4 regions of the Spongiibacter sp. C9W genome follow, and region 3 is predicted to be linked to each of the others. Evidence: predicted binding sites of a transcription regulator. Region 3 holds the regulator's gene; each other region holds the start of a gene.
The links. The regulator LexA, encoded in region 3, represses DNA repair genes until DNA is damaged. The targets are predictions, from matches to a motif close to ACTGTNTNTANANACAGT.
Positions count from the first base shown of each region.

Region 1: imuA (translesion DNA synthesis-associated protein ImuA) is a predicted target of LexA. The motif match lies at 2,734-2,751, and genes of this name have one in related genera.
Region 2: recN (DNA repair protein RecN) is a predicted target of LexA. The motif match lies at 2,801-2,818, and genes of this name have one in related genera.
Region 4: AC2Q8J_RS00810 (YebG family protein) is a predicted target of LexA. The motif match lies at 2,104-2,121, and genes of this name have one in related genera.

Region 1 is NZ_CM170672.1:1,209,247-1,214,702, forward strand. Features, by position in the region: gene AC2Q8J_RS05825 (hypothetical protein) at 1-446, shown strand, start outside; gene AC2Q8J_RS05830 (alkaline phosphatase family protein) at 513-2,084, shown strand; gene AC2Q8J_RS05835 (hypothetical protein) at 2,092-2,670, opposite strand; gene imuA (translesion DNA synthesis-associated protein ImuA) at 2,774-3,532, shown strand; gene AC2Q8J_RS05845 (Y-family DNA polymerase) at 3,536-4,999, shown strand; gene AC2Q8J_RS05850 (error-prone DNA polymerase) at 5,007-5,456, shown strand, end outside.
Region 2 is NZ_CM170672.1:2,598,363-2,603,818, forward strand. Features, by position in the region: gene AC2Q8J_RS12330 (RnfH family protein) at 1-198, shown strand, start outside; gene AC2Q8J_RS12335 (outer membrane protein assembly factor BamE) at 204-587, opposite strand; gene fur (ferric iron uptake transcriptional regulator) at 662-1,075, shown strand; gene recN (DNA repair protein RecN) at 1,109-2,776, opposite strand; gene grpE (nucleotide exchange factor GrpE) at 2,981-3,550, shown strand; gene dnaK (molecular chaperone DnaK) at 3,685-5,456, shown strand, end outside.
Region 3 is NZ_CM170672.1:620,093-625,548, reverse strand. Features, by position in the region: gene topA (type I DNA topoisomerase) at 1-1,885, shown strand, start outside; gene AC2Q8J_RS02985 (DUF6586 family protein) at 1,891-2,370, shown strand; gene AC2Q8J_RS02980 (hypothetical protein) at 2,467-2,736, shown strand; gene AC2Q8J_RS02975 (hypothetical protein) at 2,794-3,207, opposite strand; gene lexA (transcriptional repressor LexA) at 3,210-3,812, opposite strand; gene AC2Q8J_RS02965 (DUF6763 family protein) at 3,983-4,303, opposite strand; gene AC2Q8J_RS02960 (mechanosensitive ion channel family protein) at 4,556-5,456, shown strand, end outside.
Region 4 is NZ_CM170672.1:181,708-187,163, reverse strand. Features, by position in the region: gene acnB (bifunctional aconitate hydratase 2/2-methylisocitrate dehydratase) at 1-1,440, shown strand, start outside; gene AC2Q8J_RS00815 (YibL family ribosome-associated protein) at 1,674-2,030, opposite strand; gene AC2Q8J_RS00810 (YebG family protein) at 2,153-2,437, shown strand; gene AC2Q8J_RS00805 (efflux RND transporter permease subunit) at 2,492-5,456, opposite strand, start outside.

The sequences.
Region 1 (5,456 bases), 590 kb from region 3:
CTCGCAAGGTGACTGGCAATAAGGGTTGGTCCTATATCAACCTGAAAGGTATGCAAGATGCACCTTACGTTGGCCAACAAAAGGTCGATGGCGAAGTGATCGGAGAAATCGCTGACTACCTGGCAACAGTGGGCGGCGGCAATGAGTTCCGAGAAAACGCCGAAATTCGTCAACGCTTTCTCAATGAAGATGGCAGCTTAAATACCGCTGCGCTGGCCGGCAAAGATGTTTACCAACTTATTACGCCCTCCCTGCGCCGAGCACTGGACTTGAATAAAGCCTATATGACGATTGTTGCCGACCAAGACTTTGTGCATGGGCGCGACCCCAATATTGCGCCGGCGGTGAATGTCTACCGGGAGATCGACCCTGAAACAGCCAGCGTGTTACCCGCCGACAAAGTGCGGCATTGGGACCTGCGCCTGAACTGGCAAGCGGAGCCCTAGCCACTGGGATTACCCCCTAAGCAGCCCTATACTTCGGTGCTATCTACCGGCTGCTCAGGGGGCGCTATGCGCTTGTATCTTCGGTTTGGGTTACTTCTCGGCGTTATTGCGGGTGTTGGCTGCAGCAAAACACCGCCACCCCCGCACCTCTCATCACCACTGTTAGAAAATACGCTAACCAACCCCTGGTATCAGCAAGCGCAGCGCCAGCTACTCGACAAAACAACCTATGCCCAGGCTCACGGTAAAGCCAAAAATATTATCCTGTTTGTCGGCGATGGTATGGGGGTTTCCACTATTACCGCCGCTCGCATTCTCGACGGCCAGCAGAAGGGAATGGCCGGGGAGGAAAACAACCTGAGCTTTGACCGTTTTCCTTTCAGCGGCCTGGTAAAAACCTACAATGTGGATGCTCAAACCCCAGATTCGGCCGGTACCATGACCGCGATAGTCTCGGGCGTTAAAACCAATATTGGTTTGCTAGGCGTTGACGAAAATACTCGCCGCGGCGATTGCAGCAGCGCCACGGGAAATGCGCTAGTTAGCCTGCTCGAACTCGCAGAAATTGCCGGCAAGACCACAGGTCTGGTGTCCACCGCACGTGTTACCCACGCCACACCCGCGGCGACGTATGCCAAATCGGCTGACCGTAACTGGGAAGACAACAGCACCTTGCCACAACAGGCAATTTCAGCTGGCTGTGAGGATATTGCCAGTCAACTAATCGGCTTTGAAAAAAACCTGGAGGCCCGCTTTGCCAATGTGGACGTTGACGGCATTGACGTGGTTATGGGCGGCGGACGACGGCATTTCTTACCCGCCAGTATCGATGGGGGCCAGCGCACTGACGGGCGCAATTTACTCGCTGAGTGGCAGCAGCAATACCCAGCAGCACGCTACCTCGATAGTAAAGCAGCGCTGAATGCACTCGACTTAGCGGCCACAGAAAAACTGTTCGCGCTTTTCAGTGGCTCACACATGCAGTATGAGCTAGAACGCCGCGACGAACCTGACAACGAGCCATCGCTAAGGGAAATGACCGAGGCGGCCCTCGCATTACTCAGCAAAAATGAGCAGGGCTTTTTCCTTATGGTTGAAGCGGGACGCATCGACCACGGCCACCACGCTGGTAATGCCAGTAAGGCCTTGCATGACACCATTGCTTTGTCTGAGGCGGTGGCACTTGTCGTAGAGCAAACCAGCCCCGAGGACACACTCATTGTCGTCACAGCGGATCACAGCCATGTCTTCACGATTGCAGGCTATCCTCGGCGGGGCAACCCGATACTGGGTAAGGTAGTCAGCGTGGGCAGCAGTACTCCAAGCACCGCGGCAGATGGCCTGCCCTACACAACCCTGGCTTATGCCAACGGCCCCGGCTCTGAGTATTTCAGCTCCCAAGAGAAGACGGCAGCTAGTAGTCGCCGCGATCTGCACGGCGTTGACACCCAGGCCAGAGAGTTTCAACAGGACGCTCTCGTTCCTCTCAGTAGTGAAACTCACGGCGGCGAGGATGTTGCTGTCTACGCCATTGGCCCCGGTGCAGCGCTGCTATCGGGCACAAATGAGCAGAATTTTCTCTTCCATGTAATGGCCTATGCCAGCGGCCTATTGCCACAACCAGCGTACGTGGAATAGCCAGTCCCTAAGGAACCAAAGGCTCGCTGAGCCAGTCGCCATTGATCCGTCGATATAGGCGGCGCTGGTGTACCCCATCCGCTGCTGCGCACCAGGACTCCAGATAGTCCACTGCCAGAACCACTCCCCGCGCGTTACCGACAAAGGGAATGTCGGCGCCAGCAAAGCGTTGTCGCAAGCCATCGAGCTCCTCTCGCAGCTGTGCAGCTGAGGTTAGCGTCGAGCTTTGCGGGAGGCGCTGGTACAGGTGATCCAACAGTTTTGCCGCATCGGGTTTATTCTGCCAATGCTCAAGCATCTCGTTCTCACCCAGCACCTGCCATGTACCGCGCAGGCGGTATTGGCGCATTTGCGAAGGCCAGAACAGCAATACCTCGCTGCCACCTGCCATCAGCACCGGCCACTTTGGCGAGCTATCGTTGATAAAAATCATTGGCCCTAAAGTGGTGATATCACGCAGTACCACCGTTCTTGTGCTCGCCTGCTGACCATCTACCGTCGCCACACTGCAATAACGTGCCGCCGTATCACTTTCAGACAGGGCTAGGCGGTAATCGTGGATGAGTGACGCTAGGGGGCATTGCATACCAGCTCCTGATTTGTCATAGAACGACGCGTTGGATTTATTGACTTTCCAGCCAGTTGATATACTGTATATGTATACAGTATATAGATTCGCGCCATGTCCAATGCCTAGTAAAACACTTGAACAACTTATCAACCGACAGCAGCTGTGGCCAGCCAAACAACGTCGCCGCCACACAGTAGGCGGCCAGAGTAACGCGACGGGCTTTGCTCCCCTAGACCGAGCCTTACATCAAGGCGGCTGGCCGAGCAGCGGCAGCAGTGAATTTTTGTGTGATACACCCGGGATAGGCGAGCTGGAATTGGTCATGCCTACGCTGAGCCAGCTCAATCGCGATCGCCCCATTGCCTGGTTAAACCCGCCTTATCTCCCCTTTGCCCCTGGGCTTGCTCAGCACGGCCTGGCTGCACAACAGCAGTGGCTGATTCATGCCCATCGTCAACACCAGCTTTGGGCCGCCGAAGAGGCCTTGCGCAGCGGGGTCTTTTGCGCGCTACTCAGCTGGTCGGCAAATTGTTCGCCGAATGACAAGCAGCTACGGCGATTACATTTGGCAGCACGTGAAGGTCACTGCTGGCACCTTCACTTCCGCCCAAGCCGCTGCCAACCACAAGCCTCGCCTGCCCCGCTGCGCGTACAGGTCGAAGGGGGGCCTCGAGACATTAAGTTGGTCATTCTTAAACAATATGGTGGTCATGCCGGCCAGCAACTCACACTGCCGCGAAATAAACAGCTAACTGAAGCCCAGCGCCCTGTTAATGAGTGGCCAACAAACACCAACCCGCGGCGGCGCCTTGCGGTCAATCTCCATGTCGCTGGACGTCCGTCAACACCCTCTAGCCACCCAGTAATACGGTCATAATCCATGCTGTATGTGTGCTTACGGTTCCCACTACTGGGTTTGGAGGCCTTGCCCGGCGCACCGCTGAGCGAGCCCTGCGCCCTGATTGCACAGCAACAGGTAGCACTGGTGAACGCCGCTAGCAGGCTCGCGGGCGTGACCGAGGGAATGTCGTTAACCACTGCTTTAGCGCTTTGCCCCTCGCTCTACTGCCAACCGCAGCAGAGCGAGTGCGAACAGGCCCACTGGCAGCGCCTGGCTCTTTGGGCCTATCGCTTCAGCGACGACATCAGTCTATCGCCGCCCAACGCACTCTTATTGGAGGTGAGCCGCTCGCTCAAGCTATTTGGCAACTTGCAGCGTTTGTATCGCGCCCTGCTTTCCGCCTATCGAAAACGCGGCTTACAGTTAAATATTGGCCTGGGCAATACCCCTTTGGCAGCAGAACTCTTAAGCTTGCAAGGCATTCGCCCCGCTCATCTAGTAAATGCCGAGGGCGAGCTCAAACGCGATGCACTAAAGCGCGCACTGGCGTCACTACCCTGCCGCCAGCTCCCGCTGCCAAGCGCCCAATTAGAAGCGCTGCACAATATGGGCCTGAGGCGACTAGGGGATGTTCTTAGCCTGCCGCGCAAGCAACTGTTGAGCAGCTTCGACCCGGTTATGGCCGACTTTGTCGCCCGCCTAACTGGGCGCAAGCAGGATCCGAGACAGCGCTACCAACCCGCTGACGTTTTTGTCAGTGAGCGTCAGTTTGATGGCGGCTTATTTCAGAGTGATCAGCTGCGCTTTCCGATGTCTGCCATGCTCAAAGAACTAGAGGTCTATTTACGTCTGCGCCAGTGCTTAAACCGTGACCTGCACTGGACCTTCCACTATTTGAGCGGCGAACGCCAGCACTGGAAAACGCCGGTTAATCACCGCCACTTTCACCGCAAAAACCTTCTCGAACTCATCGCTCTGCAGCTGGAAGGGTTTACCTTAGCTGGCGCTGTAGAAGGCATTACTTTGGAATGCAGAGAGTTTGTCAGCCTGGAAGCCACCAAACAGCAACTTTTTGACGAGCATAGAGAAGCCACCGAGCAGAGTGACGCCCAACTTCGCCTAATCAACAGCTTGCAGCTGCGCCTAGGTGACAACGCGCTTCAGCAGTTGAAGATAGACGACCGAGTGTTACCGGAACAACAAGGCGTTGCGTGCCCCGTCAGCGACTATAACTGCGAACACCGTGACCACGAGGCAAGCAGTGAAGCGCTCAGACCCAGTTTGCTGTTGCCGACGCCTCTGCCCCTTCAACGCACTACCACCGGATTGGTCTGGCAGGGCCCCCTTGAAATACTTCAAGGCCCAGAACGCCTGGATAGTAATTGGTGGCAGCAACGCCAGGTTCGCGACTACTACATCGCCCGACACAACGACCACGGCCTGTGCTGGCTGTTTAAAGACTGCCTCAGTCAGCAGTGGTACCTGCACGGCTTTTTTTCCTGAAAGCGCCATGGCCACACTGCTGAACTGTCAGAGCAACTTCAGTTTCTTACGCGCGGCATCCCACCCGGAGGAGCTGGTTGCCCAAGCCGAGGCGAATGGCTACAAAGCAATCGCCCTGTGTGACGAAGCTTCTCTGGCGGGAATAGTGCGGGCCTGGCAAGCGGCCAAAGACGCAAATATCAAGCTGATATGCGGCGCACGCTTCCAGTTTCAAGAAGGGTTCCAACTGCTACTCGTCGCGCCCTGTCGGCAAGCTTACAGCGAGCTATGCTCACTCATCAGTTACAGCCGTTTGCATAGCGCCAAAGGCGATTATTCCCTGAGTGTGGAGGCACTTCAGCGCTTCAACCGGCACCTACTCGCGATTTATCTTCCTGAAAGTAAATGTGGCGCAACTGGTTTGAAGGATTTAAAGGCCTTGTTCCCAGCGCGCCTGTGGCTGGGTGTCGCGCTGCAC
Region 2 (5,456 bases), 1.5 Mb from region 3:
TCGGGGCTGGACAGCCAGTTTCCCGAGCTGGATTTGTCCAGTGCGGATGTGGGGATTTTTGGCAAGGTGGTGAGCAAGCCTGATGCGCAGGCGCTCAACGACGGCGAGCGCGTGGAGATCTACCGGCCGCTGATCGCCGACCCGAAAGAGGTTCGCAAACAGCGGGCGGCTAAAGCCAAGGCTCGCAAGCAGGCTTGACCTGCTTATTCGCTGGCGGCTTGGGCGTCGGCCTCGGCGCTGCTGCTGCTAATTTTCCCCTCGGCTGAGGGTTTAACGTCGGTAACAATGCGCACCAGTTTGTCGCCTTGGAAGTACGCGCTGAGCTGGTGGCGCTCGGCGGGCTTGCCTTCTTTATTCAACGTGTACACATAATCCCAGCGGTCGGGGCTGAAGCTGTCGCGAATCAGCGGCGTGCCCATAACGTATTCAACCTGGCTGCGGCTCATGCCGATTTCAAGCTGATCTACCATTTCCTGGGTGATGATGTTGCCCTGATCGATGGGCAGGCGGTAAACGCCGGGAAACTCCAGAGAGCTGCAGGCGCCAAGCAAAATTACCAGGCTGGCGGTAGCAATACGCAAAAACATAGTCAGGGTTCCAATCACTCGCAGAGGCAGGGATAATAGCGCAAACCTAAACACAACGCTAAGGTCAGTGGTTTATGTCAAGCGAAAATCAAGAGCTCCGCAAAGCTGGGCTTAAAGTCACCCTACCTCGGGTAAAAATTCTACAACTGCTTGAGCAGGCCGAAGCTGAAAATCAGCACTTCAGTGCGGAAGATGTCTACCGTTCGCTGATGGAGTCTGGTGAAGATGTGGGCCTGGCGACCGTTTACCGTGTTCTCACTCAGTTTGAGGCCGCCGGCTTGGTGGTGCGCCACAACTTTGAGGCCGGGCATTCCGTTTTCGAATTGGCCAAGGGCGAGCACCACGACCATATCGTGTGTATGGAGAGTGGTGAGGTAATTGAGTTTTACGATGACGTGATCGAGGAGCGCCAACATAAACTGGTGGAAGAGCGCGGCTTTGAACTCGTCGATCACAGCTTGGTGTTATACGTTCGTCCCAAGAAGTAACGCTTATCTTGCGGGCGGCGCTGCCGCCCGCGTTCAGTGGCGTATGCCGAGCATTTCTCTGGCGTGTGCCAAGGTGTTCTCGGTTATCGCTATCCCGCCCAGCATTCGGGCAATTTCCTCGATTTTTTGATCTTCTGCCAGCGGCTCCAGCTCGGTTCGCAAGGCCGTCTTGTTGCCGGTTTTCTTAACGCGAATATGGTGGTCGCCCTGGCTGGCCACCTGTGCCTGGTGGGTGACGCACAGCACTTGGCTGCGTTTGCCCAGGTCGTTGAGTAGCTGGCCGACAATTTCTGCGGTCGCCCCGCCAATGCCCACGTCCACCTCGTCGAAGACGATTGTCGGGACGGCGGCAACCTGAGCGGTGACGACTTGTATGGCCAGGCTGATACGCGACAATTCGCCGCCCGAGGCAATTTTATGCAGCGGGCCCATCGCGGCGTTGGGGTTGCTGCGAATGCGAATTTCGATGTCTTCGGCGCCGTGGCTGTGCGGCTCATCGTCAGCAAGAGGAATAATGGCAAACTCCACTTCGCAGTGTTTCATTGCCAGTTCGCCCAGTTTGCCCTCAATGCGTTTTTTCATTTTTAACGCGGCGGCGCTGCGCAGCTTGCTCAGCTTCTTGGCTTTGCTCTGGTAGTTGCTGAGCGCCTGCTGTTGCTCCTGGCGCATGGCATCGAGCTTTTCATCGGTTGCGTCGAGCTGCTCGAGCTGGTGTTGCAGCGATTGTTGCAGCTCGGGAAGTTCTTCGGGTTGAATCTTGTGTTTGCGCGCGGTTTGGTAGATGGCGTCAAGCCGTTGTTCAACGTCTTGCAGGCGCTGGGGGTCCAGTTCCGTTTCGTCGGTGACGCGCTGCAGTTCGCTGGCGGCCTCTTCGATCTGAATGCGCGCGCTCTCAATCAGACTGATGGCGGCTTCTTGCGCTGGGTGGCCGTGCTGGCAGCCGCTCAGTGACGAGAGCGCTTGATGCAAAATACCCATCGCGTTGACTTCGCCTTCGCGGCACAGTGCCAGGCTGTGGTGGTTGGCGGCCAGAATTTGCTCGGCATTGGCGAGCTGCTTTTGTTGGATCTCCAGTTCTTCAATTTCGCCGGGCTGAATATCGAGGCGCTCTAGTTCGTCGAGTTGGTAGCGCAGCAGTTGTTCCTGGGCGTTTTGCTCATCGAGGTGGCTTTCGAGTTCGTTGAGGCGCTTGCTAATGCGCTGATAGCGCAGGCAGTCTTCCCCGAGTGAACTGCACAGTTCGCTGGCGCCGGCAAAGGCGTCGAGCAGCTGTCGTTGATAGGGCTTTTTAAGCAGGGACTGATGGGCGTGCTGGCTGTGAATATCAATAAGCAGGCCGCCGAGCTCTTTGGTGTCGTTTACGGTGGCGGGCTGGCCGTTGATATAGGCGCGCGACCGACCCTCTTTGGTGATTACTCGTCGCAGTCGGCATTCGTTGCCCGCTAGCAGTTCTCGCTCCTGCAGCCATTGGCGGGCCAGGGGAATATCGCTGATATCGAATTCGGCGTGGATGTCGGCGCGCTCGGCGCCCGCCCGCACGACGCCGCTGTCTGCGCGGTCGCCCAGTGTCAGGCCGAGTGCGTCGAGCATAATCGATTTGCCGGCGCCGGTCTCGCCTGTTAATACCGTCATTCCCGGCTGTAGCTCGATTTCCAGGGCTTGGGTGATGGCGAAATTGCTGACGCTTAAATGAACCAGCATGGTGGCGGCTCCAAAATGAAGATGTATGGTTATTTATACAGTAGTTGGCTGTGCCCGCTCAAGCCCTGGTTGCGTTCCGGGAATTAAAAATACCGGCGGCCTTGAAAAAACAGGCAGAGCCCCCATACACGGGGAAGCTCACCCTCGGGGTGCGGAAGTTATTGGGCGGCTGGGCCGTCCGGCGAAATGAAGGAGGCTGCTAAGGTGGCAGAGGAACAAGATAAAACAGCCGCGGCTGAAGAGCTGGCAGCGGAGCAGGCAGAATCGGTTGAGCAGGTTGCTGAAGAGCAGGGCGCCGATGCGGGAGATGATCTTCAGGCGCAGCTGGACGCCGCGCGTGAAGAGGCGGCCAATGCCAAAGAGCAGGCGTTGCGCGCTGTAGCAGAGGCGCAGAACGTGCGTCGCCGCGCCGAGAAAGACGCCGAGAACGCGCGCAAGTTTGCGCTGGAGAAGTTCGCCGGGGATATGTTGAGCGTGGCGGACAATCTGGATCGCGCGCTTGCGGCTGCCGATACCGAAGACGAGGCGCTGAAGCCGATTCTTGAAGGTGTGGAGTTGACGCGCAAATCATTGCTGGATGCGCTGGCGCGCCACAATGTTGAACAGATCGATCCAACCGGTCAGCCATTTGACCCGGAATTCCACGAGGCGATGGCGATGGTGCCTAACCCGAGTGCGGAGCCGAACTCGGTGATTGATGTGATGCAAAAGGGCTACACCCTGAACGGGCGCCTGCTGCGTGCGGCGATGGTTGTGGTCGCGAAGGCGGAGTAACTGCCAAATATTCACACCTGAGATGTTGATGGCCGGCTTGAAATTGAGAAAAACGGACCAATATCTACAGCAAGAACAGAGTTTAACGGGGCCTGGGTGCCTCGCGCAGTAAACAGCGAATGCGGAGAAAAGTTATGGGTAAAATTATTGGTATCGACCTTGGCACCACCAACTCCTGTGTGGCGGTAATGGATGGCGACAAGGTAAAGGTTATTGAGAATGCCGAGGGTGGTCGCACCACGCCTTCTATTGTTGCTTACACTGACGACAATGAAATTCTGGTTGGTCAGAGCGCCAAACGTCAGGCGGTGACGAACCCGGACAACACCCTGTATGCGGTTAAGCGCCTGATCGGTCGCCGCTTTGAGGACGATGTTGTTCAAAAAGACATCAAGATGGTGCCTTACACCATCAGCAAAGCCGACAACGGCGATGCCTGGGTTGAAGTAAAGGGTGAAAAGCTGGCACCCCCGCAGATCTCTGCGGAAGTACTGAAGAAAATGAAGAAAACCGCTGAAGACTACCTGGGTGAAAAAATCACCGAGGCGGTTATCACGGTTCCTGCTTACTTCAACGACTCTCAGCGTCAGGCGACTAAAGATGCCGGCCGTATCGCTGGTCTGGAAGTGAAGCGGATTATCAACGAGCCGACGGCGGCTGCACTGGCCTACGGTATGGACAAGGCCAAGGGCGATCGCACCGTAGCCGTGTACGACCTGGGTGGTGGTACCTTCGATATCTCGATCATCGAAATTGCCGAGGTGGATGGCGAGCATCAATTCGAAGTGCTGGCGACCAACGGTGACACCTTCCTGGGTGGTGAGGATTTTGACCTGCGCCTGATTGATTACCTGGCGGAAGAGTTCAAGAAAGAAAACGGTATTGACCTGAAAGGTGACTCGCTGGCAGTTCAGCGCCTGAAAGAAGCGGCTGAAAAAGCGAAGATCGAATTGTCATCCAGTCAGCAAACCGAGGTTAATCTGCCTTACATCACGGCAGATGCCACCGGTCCTAAGCACTTGGTTGTTAAATTGAGCCGTGCCAAGTTGGAGTCGCTGGTTGAGGATTTGGTGAAGCGTTCGCTGGAGCCAATGAAAACGGCGCTGCAAGATGCCGGTTTGTCTGCCTCTGAGGTTGACGAAGTGATTCTGGTTGGTGGTCAGACGCGTATGCCGCTGGTGCAGTCTAAAGTGACTGAATTCTTCGGCAAAGAGCCGCGTCGTGACGTGAACCCGGATGAGGCCGTTGCGATGGGTGCTGCCCTGCAAGGTGCGGTACTGTCGGGTGATGTAAAAGATGTACTGCTGCTCGACGTCACCCCGCTGAGCCTGGGTATTGAAACCATGGGTGGTGTGGCAACACCGCTGATCGAGAAGAACACGACTATCCCAACGAAGAAGTCGCAGGTGTTCTCGACCGCGGAAGACAACCAGACTGCTGTAACCATTCACGTGGTTCAGGGTGAGCGTAAGCAGGCGTCGGCGAACAAGTCACTCGGCCGTTTCGACCTTGCAGACATTCCGCCGGCACCGCGCGGCCTGCCGCAGATCGAAGTGACCTTCGACATCGATGCCAACGGTATTTTGCATGTATCGGCCAAAGACAAGGCAACTGGCAAGGAGCAGTCTATTCGCATCACTGCTTCCAGCGGCCTGAACGAGGACGAGATCGAGCAAATGGTGCGCGATGCCGAGGCGAATGCCGAAGCTGATAAGAAATTTGAGGCGCTGGTCACTGCGCGCAACAACGCCGAAGGTCTGGCTAACGCGACTCGCAAAACGCTGGAAGAAGCGGGCGATAAGGCGAGTGACGAAGAGAAGTCAGCCATTGAAGCAGCGCTGGTGAAGGTTGACGAGGCCGTTAAAGGCGACGACGTCGAGGCTATCGAAGCGGCTGCCAAAGAGCT
Region 3 (5,456 bases):
GTCAGCAATGGCGGCGGTGACCGCACTTGAAGCCGCAAGCTTTGAAGTAGCTGGCCGCGAAGACAAGCCGACGCGGAGCAAGCCTGGCGCGCCTTTTATTACGTCTACGCTGCAACAAGCGGCGAGTACGCGCTTGGGGTTTGGCGTTAAGAAAACCATGATGCTGGCGCAGCGCCTCTACGAGGCGGGTTATATCACCTATATGCGTACTGACTCGACCAATTTGAGTAATGACGCTGTGGAAGCCTGCCGAGGCTACATCGAGCAGAATTTTTCCACGCGTTACCTGCCTGAGCAGCCCCAACGCTACTCAAGCAAAGACGGTGCTCAGGAGGCTCACGAGGCGATTCGCCCCTCCGATGTCAATGTCGAGCCGACCCAATTGTCCGGCATGGAGCGAGATGCGGAGCGTCTTTACACCTTGATCTGGCGGCAGTTTGTTGCCTGCCAAATGGTGCCTGCTGAGTTCACCAGCACGTCTATCACGGTCAAAGCGGGGGAGTTTGAGCTGCGTACTCGCGGGCGTGTGATGCGCTTTGATGGGTTTATGAAGGTTCAGCCGCCGGCTGCGAGCAAAAAAGACGACGATCAGGAACTGCCCGATGTAAAAGTCGGAGATCACCTTGAGTTGCTTGAGATTGATCCCAGCCAACACTTTACCAAGCCTGCGCCGCGTTACAGCGAGGCAGCATTGGTTAAAGAGCTTGAGAAGCGCGGCATCGGCAGGCCATCGACCTATGCGTCCATTATTTCGACGATTCAGGACCGCGGTTACGTAAAAGTCGAAAATCGACGCTTCTACGCCGAAAAAATGGGCGACATTGTTACCGATCGTCTAGTTGAGAGTTTCAGCAATCTTCTCGACTACAGTTTCACCGCACGAATGGAAGAGTCCCTGGATAGTGTTGCGTCTGGCGACAAAAACTGGACGGCGCTGCTGGATGAGTTTTACAGCAACTTTAGGGCGACCCTCGAAAAAGCGGAGGGCAGTGAAGATGGGATGCGCAGCAACCAGCCCACCGAAACGGATATTCCCTGCCCGAAGTGCGGGCGTAATATGCAAATCCGCACGGCCAGCACCGGTGTCTTTTTAGGGTGCTCGGGTTACGCCTTGCCGCCCAAAGAGCGTTGTAAGCAAACCATCAATCTGGTTCCCGGCGAGGAATTTATTAGTATTGATGCGGAAGACGAAGAGGCAGAGTCTCGGGTCTTGCGTAGTATGCACCGTTGCAAGCTGTGCAACACGGCAATGGAGAGTTACCTGATAGACGAAAGTCGCAAATTGCATATTTGTGGCAACAACCCCGATTGCAGCGGCTATGAGATTGAGCAGGGCGCCTTTAAGGTTAAAGGCTATGACGGCCCAATTATCGAATGTGATAAGTGTGGTGCCGATATGCAGCTGAAAACGGGGCGCTTCGGCAAGTATTTCGGTTGCACGAGCGAGAGCTGCAAAAACACACGCAAATTACTGCGTAACGGCGAAGCGGCACCGCCGAAAATGGACCCGGTTCCTATGCCGGAGTTGCAGTGTGAAAAAGTCGATGACCACTACGTACTCCGCGACGGTGCCTCCGGACTCTTCCTGGCTGCCAGTGGCTTCCCCAAAAACCGTGAAACCCGGGCACCCAAGGTGAAAGAGATTCTGCCTCACCAGGCAGAGATCGATCCTAAATACGCTTTCTTGTTTTCTGCGCCAGTGCAAGACAACGAGGGGCGAGATACTGTTATTCGCTACAGCCGTAAGACCAAGGAGCAGTATGTGCAGTCTGAGGTTGACGGCAAACCCAGTGGTTGGTCCGCCTTTTATGAAGGCGGTAAATGGGTGGCGCATGTAAAGCAGAAAAAAGCGGCTAAAAAATCGCCAGTGAAGAAAGCGAAGTAGGGCGTATGTCAGAGAGTTACCGGGGGCAGTGCAACCTCCATTTACACTTCGCTAAGCAGTATCTCGCTGACAGTGAAAGGGACGCCGAGCCACAGTGGAGCGGGCATTATCAGCGAGCTTGTGTTGAGTCTGCGTTGTGGCAGCTACGGCTGGCCTACGAGTGCCATTTGGCCGACTTACTCATCCAGCAACCGCTGTACAGCCAGACTCTGCCCACTGGGCGTATGACTGCTCAAGTATTGACGAAGGCCGCGCATCCTCCGGAAATTGCAGAGTTGGCTGATCGCGAAATACACGATGATCAGTTGAAGTGGATGCTGGACTACCGTTTTGTGCGCCAGCCCGGTGATGCAAAACAGTACAATCCGTCGCTGCTAAGCACCGTTACGGTTTCTGATCAGGACGATATTGAACTTGCTAAGGGCTGCTTGCAGTTCCTCAGCGAGTTGATCGCGAGACACCGAAGCACACTCCTGGAGTATTGATAGCTCGGTCTACTGACAGATTGGCCTACTGGTCGCTGGGTTTGTTACACTTAGCAAACGCGTTAACGCGTGGTGATAACAAACAAGGGAAACTCTGTGCTGGCTTATTTAGAATTGGTTGAATTGGCAAATGGCGATATCGTGCTTCAGCGTTCCGAAGGCGACGAAAAGCCATTGGTGATGATCCGGTTCTCAAGTGAGGCCAGAGAGCAAATTCCAGGCTCATGTTTAGAGATCGCCCGTGCAATGGTGCAGGCTGGACTAGAAGCTGCGCAGGTTGTGAGCGAAGAGCTTAGTGACGACGCTGCTGAAGCACAAGACGACGATCAGGACGATATTCACCCCCCATCAAAGACCCTCCACTAGGATGTAGAGCACCTCTTTACCCCTTATGTATTGTGGCTGCTGAGTCCCTCTTGGCTGTTAATTTTGAAGCTGTATCACCAGGCACTCGGCGTCGCCAGCCAGCGCTGCTCGCTCTAGAGCGCAGCGTTGTTCTGTGCTGAGGGGAGTGTTCGTCAAAACCGCCACGGTGTGACTTTTCCCGCGCTCCAGCGCTCGAGCCGCAATATTACAGAGGCTGCCGCCGTTCGCCACAACCTGTAATATTCGCTGGCCGCGATCTTTGCCACAGGCATCGAGTAATGGTTTGAGAGGTCTGTCTGCAACCCAGCACAACCAACGCTCCTCAGTTTGTCCGCTTAGCTGCATTAGCATGGCGGCCAGCAGCGTGCGTGACAGGTGCGCCTGACTGCTCAACACGATATCGGTAATGCGCGTAGCAGCGTTGTGCTGCTGAGCGTTTGAGAACAGTGATGTTTGTTCGATCAGTGCCATGCTTAACTCCCGCGTCTCAGTACACCCACACTCAAGCCTTCAATGGCGAAGTCCTGTTCTCGCAGGTCAACTTCAATGGGGGCGTAGTCGGGGTTTTCGGCGATTAATAGCAATTGGTGTTTGTTCTTTTGGTGTTGCAAGCGCTTTACAGTGACCTCATCTCCAATTCGCGCAACGACGATTTGTCCGTTCTGTGCCACCTGGCAGCGGTGTACGGCCAATAGATCATCTTCAAATATTCCGGCATTGATCATGCTGTCGCCGCGCACGCGAAGGAAGTAATCGGCCGAGGGAGAAAATAGGTTTGGCGAAATCGCGCAATGGTCTTCAATGTGCTCCTGAGCCAATATAGGGCTACCCGCAGCAACCTGACCAACAATAGGAATGCCGAGGTCTTCTGGAAGGCGAATGCCTCTTGAGGCGCCGGGTATAATTTCGATCGCGCCCTTTCTGGCCAGAGCCTTGAGGTGCTCTTCGGCAGCGTTAGGTGAGCGAAACCCAAGCTCTCTGGCAATGTCTGCACGGGTTGGTGGGTAGCCGGTATCGTCGATATGGCTTTTTATCAGCTCGAGTACTTGCGCTTGTCTGGCGGTTAATTTTTCCATGTTCTGGCATCTGTTTATCTATACAGTAACTGTGAGTATATACAGTATTTTGTTCTGTGCAAGCCGCGAACGGGTATTTTGATGTTGGCTGAAAGTGGGAGGATAGACAAAAAGAAGCCCACCCGAAGGCAGGCAGGAGGGGGAGCGCGGAAAATTCAGTGTTTCAGTGGCTAGAATTCATCGAGGATGCCGTTGACAACATCGCTCTCGATTTCGTGTAGCGGGTTGCCGATCTGCTCCGGCATGATGCCATCATCCCAATGGCGGTAGTCGTCATCGCTGAGCTCGAATGCATTTCGCCAGTCCTCTGGCTCTTCAATACTGGTGAGCTTTAGCTGCCTCCAACTGTCCAAATCGTACTCGCAGATTTCTCCGTCGATTAATTGCACTTCTATTGTGTCCAGGCCTTCATCTGTAGCCACAACTTCAAACTGCTGACCGGTTTCCAGGTCTTTGTACCAGCAGCCTATCAACGCATTTAATGATGCCATAGCGTTCACCTCCTAAAGTACGTATCTCCAAGCTATCATGTCCCATCGGGCTGTCCAGTAGGGATTTATCCGAGAGCCCGGGTGTGGCTTTGTGTCGTTGTTATGGGCTTCAAGTTTAAATCTTCGCACTTTCAGTAAGATGGCCGGCTAAGTTAAACTGATTTTCTTTTTTTTTACCCCGTTTTTTAGCACGCTAATGAATAAGTGGCTCGGGGTTAACAAGCAATCTGTATAAGTAGAGGGCAGCGTTTGATGTCGATGGATTGGATTAAAGGTATAGAGTTTTCTAGCTACCCTTGGCTCACGGAAGTGTTCATCGTTGTTCTTATTGTTCTGACGGCGAACTTACTGGCAGGCCGCTTGCTGAATGTTCTGGGCGAGCGTTTTAAACGCACGCATAACTTGTGGGACGATGCCGTTTTGCTCGCTGCGCGTCGTCCGCTGGTATTGTTGATATGGGTGGTCGGCGCCAGTCACGTATTGGAGATTATCGCCGGTAGCACTGACGCCGACATCTTTACCGCCCTGCAACCGTTCAGAGCCGTTGCGGTGATGGCGATTTTGGGCTGGTTTCTAGTGAAGCTGGTTCACGAGATCGAAGCGGGCCTGCTCTCCAGAGAATACAGCGATAGCGACGAGCCGATCGACCAAACAACGGTGATGGCGCTGGGCAAACTGGTGCGAAGCGCGGTCATCATTGTTGTGGTGTTGATGATCCTTCAGAACCTTGGCTACAGCATTTCTGGTGTGCTGGCCTTTGGCGGCATTGGCGGGATAGCGGTGGGCTTTGCCGCTAAGGATTTGTTGGCGAATTTTTTTGGTGGCCTGATGGTGTATTTAGACCGTCCATTCTCTGTGGGCGACTGGGTGCGCTCCCCAGATAAAGAGATAGAGGGCACGGTAGAGAATATTGGTTGGCGGCAGACCCGAATTCGCACCTTTGACCAGCGCCCACTGTATGTGCCCAATGCCACGTTTACGCAGATCGCCGTCGAGAACCCATCGCGCATGCTGAACCGGCGTATCTATGAAACGGTGGGCGTAAGGTATGAAGATGCGAGCAAGTTACCCGGCATTATCAGCGACGTAAAAACCATGCTGGAAGCGCACCCCGAGATTGATCTCAGAAAAACGCTGATTGTGAACTTCAATA
Region 4 (5,456 bases), 440 kb from region 3:
GAAGGCCAAGGCGTACGCCCCGGCACTTACTGCGAACCCAAAATGACTACCGTCGGCTCTCAGGACACCACTGGCCCGATGACCCGCGACGAGCTGAAAGATCTGGCCTGCCTCGGTTTCTCTGCCGATCTGACCATGCAGTCTTTCTGCCACACCGCGGCTTACCCCAAGCCCGTTGACATCGACACCCAGCACAGCCTGCCAGACTTCATTATGACGCGCGGCGGTGTCTCTCTGCGCCCCGGCGACGGTATCATCCACAGCTGGCTGAACCGCATGCTGCTTCCTGACACAGTCGGTACTGGCGGCGACTCTCACACCCGCTTCCCAATGGGTATCTCCTTCCCTGCGGGTTCTGGTCTGGTCGCTTTTGCTGCAGCCACTGGCGTTATGCCACTGGATATGCCCGAGTCTGTGCTGGTGCGCTTTAAAGGCGAAATGCAGCCCGGTATTACCCTGCGCGATCTGGTTCACGCGATTCCCTACCAAGCCATCAAAGATGGTCACCTGACGGTTGAGAAAAAAGGCAAGAAGAACATCTTCTCTGGCCGCATTCTTGAGATCGAAGGATTGGAAGGCCTGACGGTAGAACAAGCCTTTGAATTGTCTGACGCCTCTGCTGAGCGCTCTGCTGCGGGCTGTACCATCAAGCAAGGTATCGAGGAAATTTCAGAATACCTGCGTTCAAACATCACCCTGCTGCGCTGGATGATCAGCGAAGGCTACGGCGATGCACGCACACTTGAGCGTCGCGCTCGCAAAATGGAAGAGTGGCTGGCCAACCCAAGCCTGCTCGAAGGCGATGCAGATGCAGAATACGCAGCAGTTATCGAAATCGATCTGGACCAGCTGACCGAGCCCGTGGTTTGCTGCCCGAACGACCCAGACGATGCCAAGCTGTTGTCTGAAGTTGCCGGCGACAAAGTTGATGAAGTCTTTATCGGTAGCTGCATGACCAATATCGGTCACTTCCGCGCAGCCGGTAAACTGCTGGACGCCCACAAAGGCAGCCTCTCTACCCGGCTGTGGTTGTCGCCACCAACCAAGATGGACCAGCACACGCTGATGGAAGAAGGTTACTACAACATCTTCGGTGCCGCTGGCGCGCGTATGGAAATGCCAGGATGCTCGCTGTGTATGGGTAACCAGGCACGTGTTGCCGATGGTGCCACGGTGCTGTCTACGTCTACACGTAACTTCCCCAACCGCTTGGGTACTGGCGCCAACGTTTACCTGACCTCTGCCGAGCTGGCAGCGGTTGGCGCGATTGTTGGTCGCCTGCCTACGCCTGCAGAATACCTGGAATACACTCAAAACCTGAAGAGCATGTCAGCGGACATTTACCGCTACATGAACTTCGATCAAATTGAGTCCTTCCAGAAAGGCGCTGAAGAAGGTGCGCGCATTGCCTCAGTAGAGATTACTGAAGTTTCTGCCTAAGCCATTGCGTTAAAATCAAGCCGCCTTCGGGCGGCTTTTTTTATGCCTGCAATACGCGAAAGTCTGTTAGCGCTAATCGTCATTGCATGGGTTGCGGCGATAACCTCGCCAATCAACTGGGCGCGGCACGGAGAAAAAAGAAGTTAGCTACAAGGCATAGCGTAGTGGCGGTTTTGTCACAACTCAAAGGGCTGGAAGCGACACTCGCCTCCAGCGGCACGTATTAACCCGGTCTAGAAAGACTTAGGGGAAAAGCCTGTCACCTCATCAAGCCCCATCTCGCGCCCCAGTGCGGTAAGCGGGTGCACAACAACCAAGCCTTTTACCGATTTTTTCAATTTACCCATGTCAGCTTGCTCGGCCTTGCTTAGAGCCCGCTTGAACTTCATTGCCTGCAGCATTTCAGCCTTGCTGTTGTTACTGCGTGACTGCTGCCCTTTAATACTGGCACGTCGTTTTTCCAATGCCGCAATTTCACGGTCAAATTGAGCGATCAAGATATCATCACCCCGACTCACCGCCGCTTGACGCTTTCGGCGCTGTAAATCGAGCTTGTTATTAATTTGCTGAATTTCTTTATTGAGGTTCACTACCCGGTCCTTTTACCCACGGCTACGGCGCGCAGTGTAACAAAAGCGACGCCTTATTCCCCTTGAAACAATAACTGTATACATATACAGTTATAAAAAATCACTACAGCAAGAGGTGAACCATGGCGGTTGTAGCCAAGTGGATGTGCGACAGGGACAACACGATGTTTGACAGCAAAAAAGACGCGGACGCTTACGACAAAATGCTCGAGCTCGCCGAGCAATTTACCGCGCTACTACAGCGTGAAGTTCCCGGTGTAGACGATGCCAAAGCTGAGAATTTCGGTATTTTACTCGCCAAAAATAAGGATGCACTCGTTCAGGCCTGCAAGGGCAAAGTCGAAGCCTTAGAGACCTTGTCGCAAGAACAGGACAACAACGTTCACGCATTGGCCCAAGGTCAGTGAAAAAAGCCTAGCGGCTGCCATCAATACAGCCGCTACCCCTCTCCTTCGCACACACTAAAGCGGCGCTGACAACTGTTCTTTAGGCTCGGCTTTCAATTCATCCTCAGCCAAGCCGGGGAAGTATTTCATCAAGTAAGGACGACGCAGTACCAGAAAGCTGGTGGGTACGAAGACCAGCGAAAGAATAGTGGTCAACACCGTGCCGCCAGCAAGTACCACCGCAAAGGGTGGCCAAAATGTTCCCTCAGCGATCAACAGCGGGACGAGCCCGGCGACCGTGGTAATTGTCGTCGAGGAAATGTGACGTGTACACTCAGAAACGGTTTCAACAATCTCTGCGCGATTGCCCGCCATCGCCAACGGCGATGCCTTTAGCTCCGTGAGAATAACAATCGCCGCGTTAACCGCCAGCCCCATCAGCCCCATCAGACCGATGATCGCGGTAAAGCCGAAGGGATAACCCGCCAACCACAGACTAAAAATACCCAGTCCCGCCGACTGAAAGGCCACTGCAAACACCAGTGCCGACAGGCGGAAAGAATTGAAAGCCATTACCACGGTCACGATCAGCAACACCAATATGATGCCAACGCTGCTCATCAGCTTACCAACGGCCCGGTTGCGACCCTCGGCCTCTCCGCCGATCTCCAGCTCGTAGCCCACTGGAACGATAAAGTCGTGCTCATCCAGGGACTGGCGCACCGCCGCTAACACCACCGCTGGCAGTACGCCGTCGCGAACATAGATTTCAACCTTGTTCATTCGCCGACCATCGCGCCGGGTGATCTGGGCTTGCGCGGGACGCAGTTCTGCGCTGGAAATCGCCGACAATGGCCGCGACCCCGTCGGTAAAATAAGGGGGAAGGACAGGAAGCGGTCAACACTGGTTTCTTTCACGCCCGCCCCAGACACCCTAACCGGCAGCTGCTCGCTGCCATCGAGTAAACTGCTGCTAATAACACCATCGACACTTGCCGCGAGCAGTTGTGAAACATCTCGCAGCCCAACCTGACTGCGCTGCGCCTCGCTCTCTTCCACGTCCAGCCACAATTTCGGCACCACTTCGCCGAGAGAGTCTCGCACGTGCACAACATCATCGAGGTCTAGCGCAATACGCCTCACCTCATCGCCAAGGCGTTTTAGCTGTGCAATATCGCTGCCGTATATACGCAGCTCAACCGGGGCAATGGTTGGCGGCCCCTGGCCCAAACGCCGAACAATTGTCTGATACTCGGGAAAGGCCTGGTCCAGCTCATCTTGCAGCACTGAAACAAGACGGTTTGCATTAGTTGGGTCACTAACCGTTGTCATCGCCTGCGCGTAATTTGGCGTGCCGTCGCGATTATCCAGCAGGTTGTAGTAAAACGAAGGAGCACTGCGCCCAACAAACCAATGCAGGGCCTCAATCTCACTGTGGCTATTGATCCACTCGGACATACGCTCAGTGGCGCGCTGGGTTTCGCGTATGCCAGTACCTGCCGGTAAATACACCTCGATATCAATCATGTCTCGATCCGAGGGCGGGAAGAATTGCTCGGGCAGGGTTTTCAACACCATAAAGCCAATAAGCGGAAGTACGCAGCACAGCAATGCCACGCGTCGCGGCCACATCAGCGCACGACTGAGAAATGCGCGAAACCAGCGGTTGATGGCCGACGACGACATTCCCGGCGCCTGCTCGGCAGACAGCCAGCGCCCTGCGATAGGCGCGATGATAAAGAGTGAAATAATCCAGCTACCAAACAGCGCAAAAATCACCGAGTTCGCCAAGGGCCCAATAAATTCACCAGCGGACCCCGGCATCATGGCAATCGGCATAAAGGTCAGCATGGTCGTTAGCGTGGAGCCCAGCAGCGGTACCCACAAGTGTTTAAATGCCTTAACCGATGCCGCAACCGCCGAATAGCCGGATTCGCGATAGCGACGCACCATATCGGCGACAACAATAGCGTTGTCGACCATGATGCCCAGTGCCACGATTAAGCCCGTTACCGACATCTGATGAATGGGCAAGCCGCTGATATTCATGCAGGCCAGCGCGTAGAGCATGGTCAGCGGTAGCGACAAAGCGACGATTACCGCCGAGCGCCAGCCCAGGGTAAATAGCAAAATGGAGAAGATAAACAAAAAGCCCAAGGCGATATTGCTGACTAACTCACTGAGCCTCGCACTGGTATAGCGCTCCTGGGAAAACAGCTCTTCAACAACAATTTCATCGGGGAGATTCTTGGTGAATTCCTGCAATTCGTGGCGAAGATCCTCGGCCCACAAATCTCCACGCACGGTTGGCAGCATTCGCACTGCAATGGCGATACTCCGCTCGCCATCAATAATCGCCAGCTCGCTGGGCACCACCGGCTCACCGCGATAGACCCTGGCAATATCTTGCAGCTGCAACGAGCCACCATCAGCCAGGGTCAACAGCGGTGTGCGACGAATGCGCTCGATCTGATCGAAGCCACCCAGTAGCTCCATGGACAGACGTTGCTTATCGCTCACTAACTCACCGGCGGCCGTTTTTGCATCGCTATTGCCCAATAGCGCAGCAATTGCAGGCACGTCTAGACCCACAGCGCCGGCCTTGATCACATCCACCTTAACCTGAACTTCCTCGGCCGGTGCCCCCCACAATTTAACAATATCGGTACCGTGAAGATTGCGCAGATGGCTGGCCAATTCTTCTGCGTAGCGCCCCATACGCAGTAAGTCCGCCTGCCCTTCCCCCTGCCAGCGAAGGCTACCAATCCAGGTAAAGGCGTAGTTGCGCTCGTGATCCAGCTGCGGTGGCGCCGCATCGGCGGGCAGATTTTTCGCTGCCTTTTCCAGCTTGTCGCGAACTTCAGACCACAGGCGGTCGGTATCGTCGGGCTTTACTTCATCGGCAAATTCAATACTGATCGCGGCAACCCCGGATTTGGCCGTGGAGTCCAGGTGGTTGATCTCCGGGATGCTGCGCAGCTCGGTTTCTATCGGCTCGACAATCAGTGTTTCAACTCGTTCGGCACTGGCCCCGGGCAGG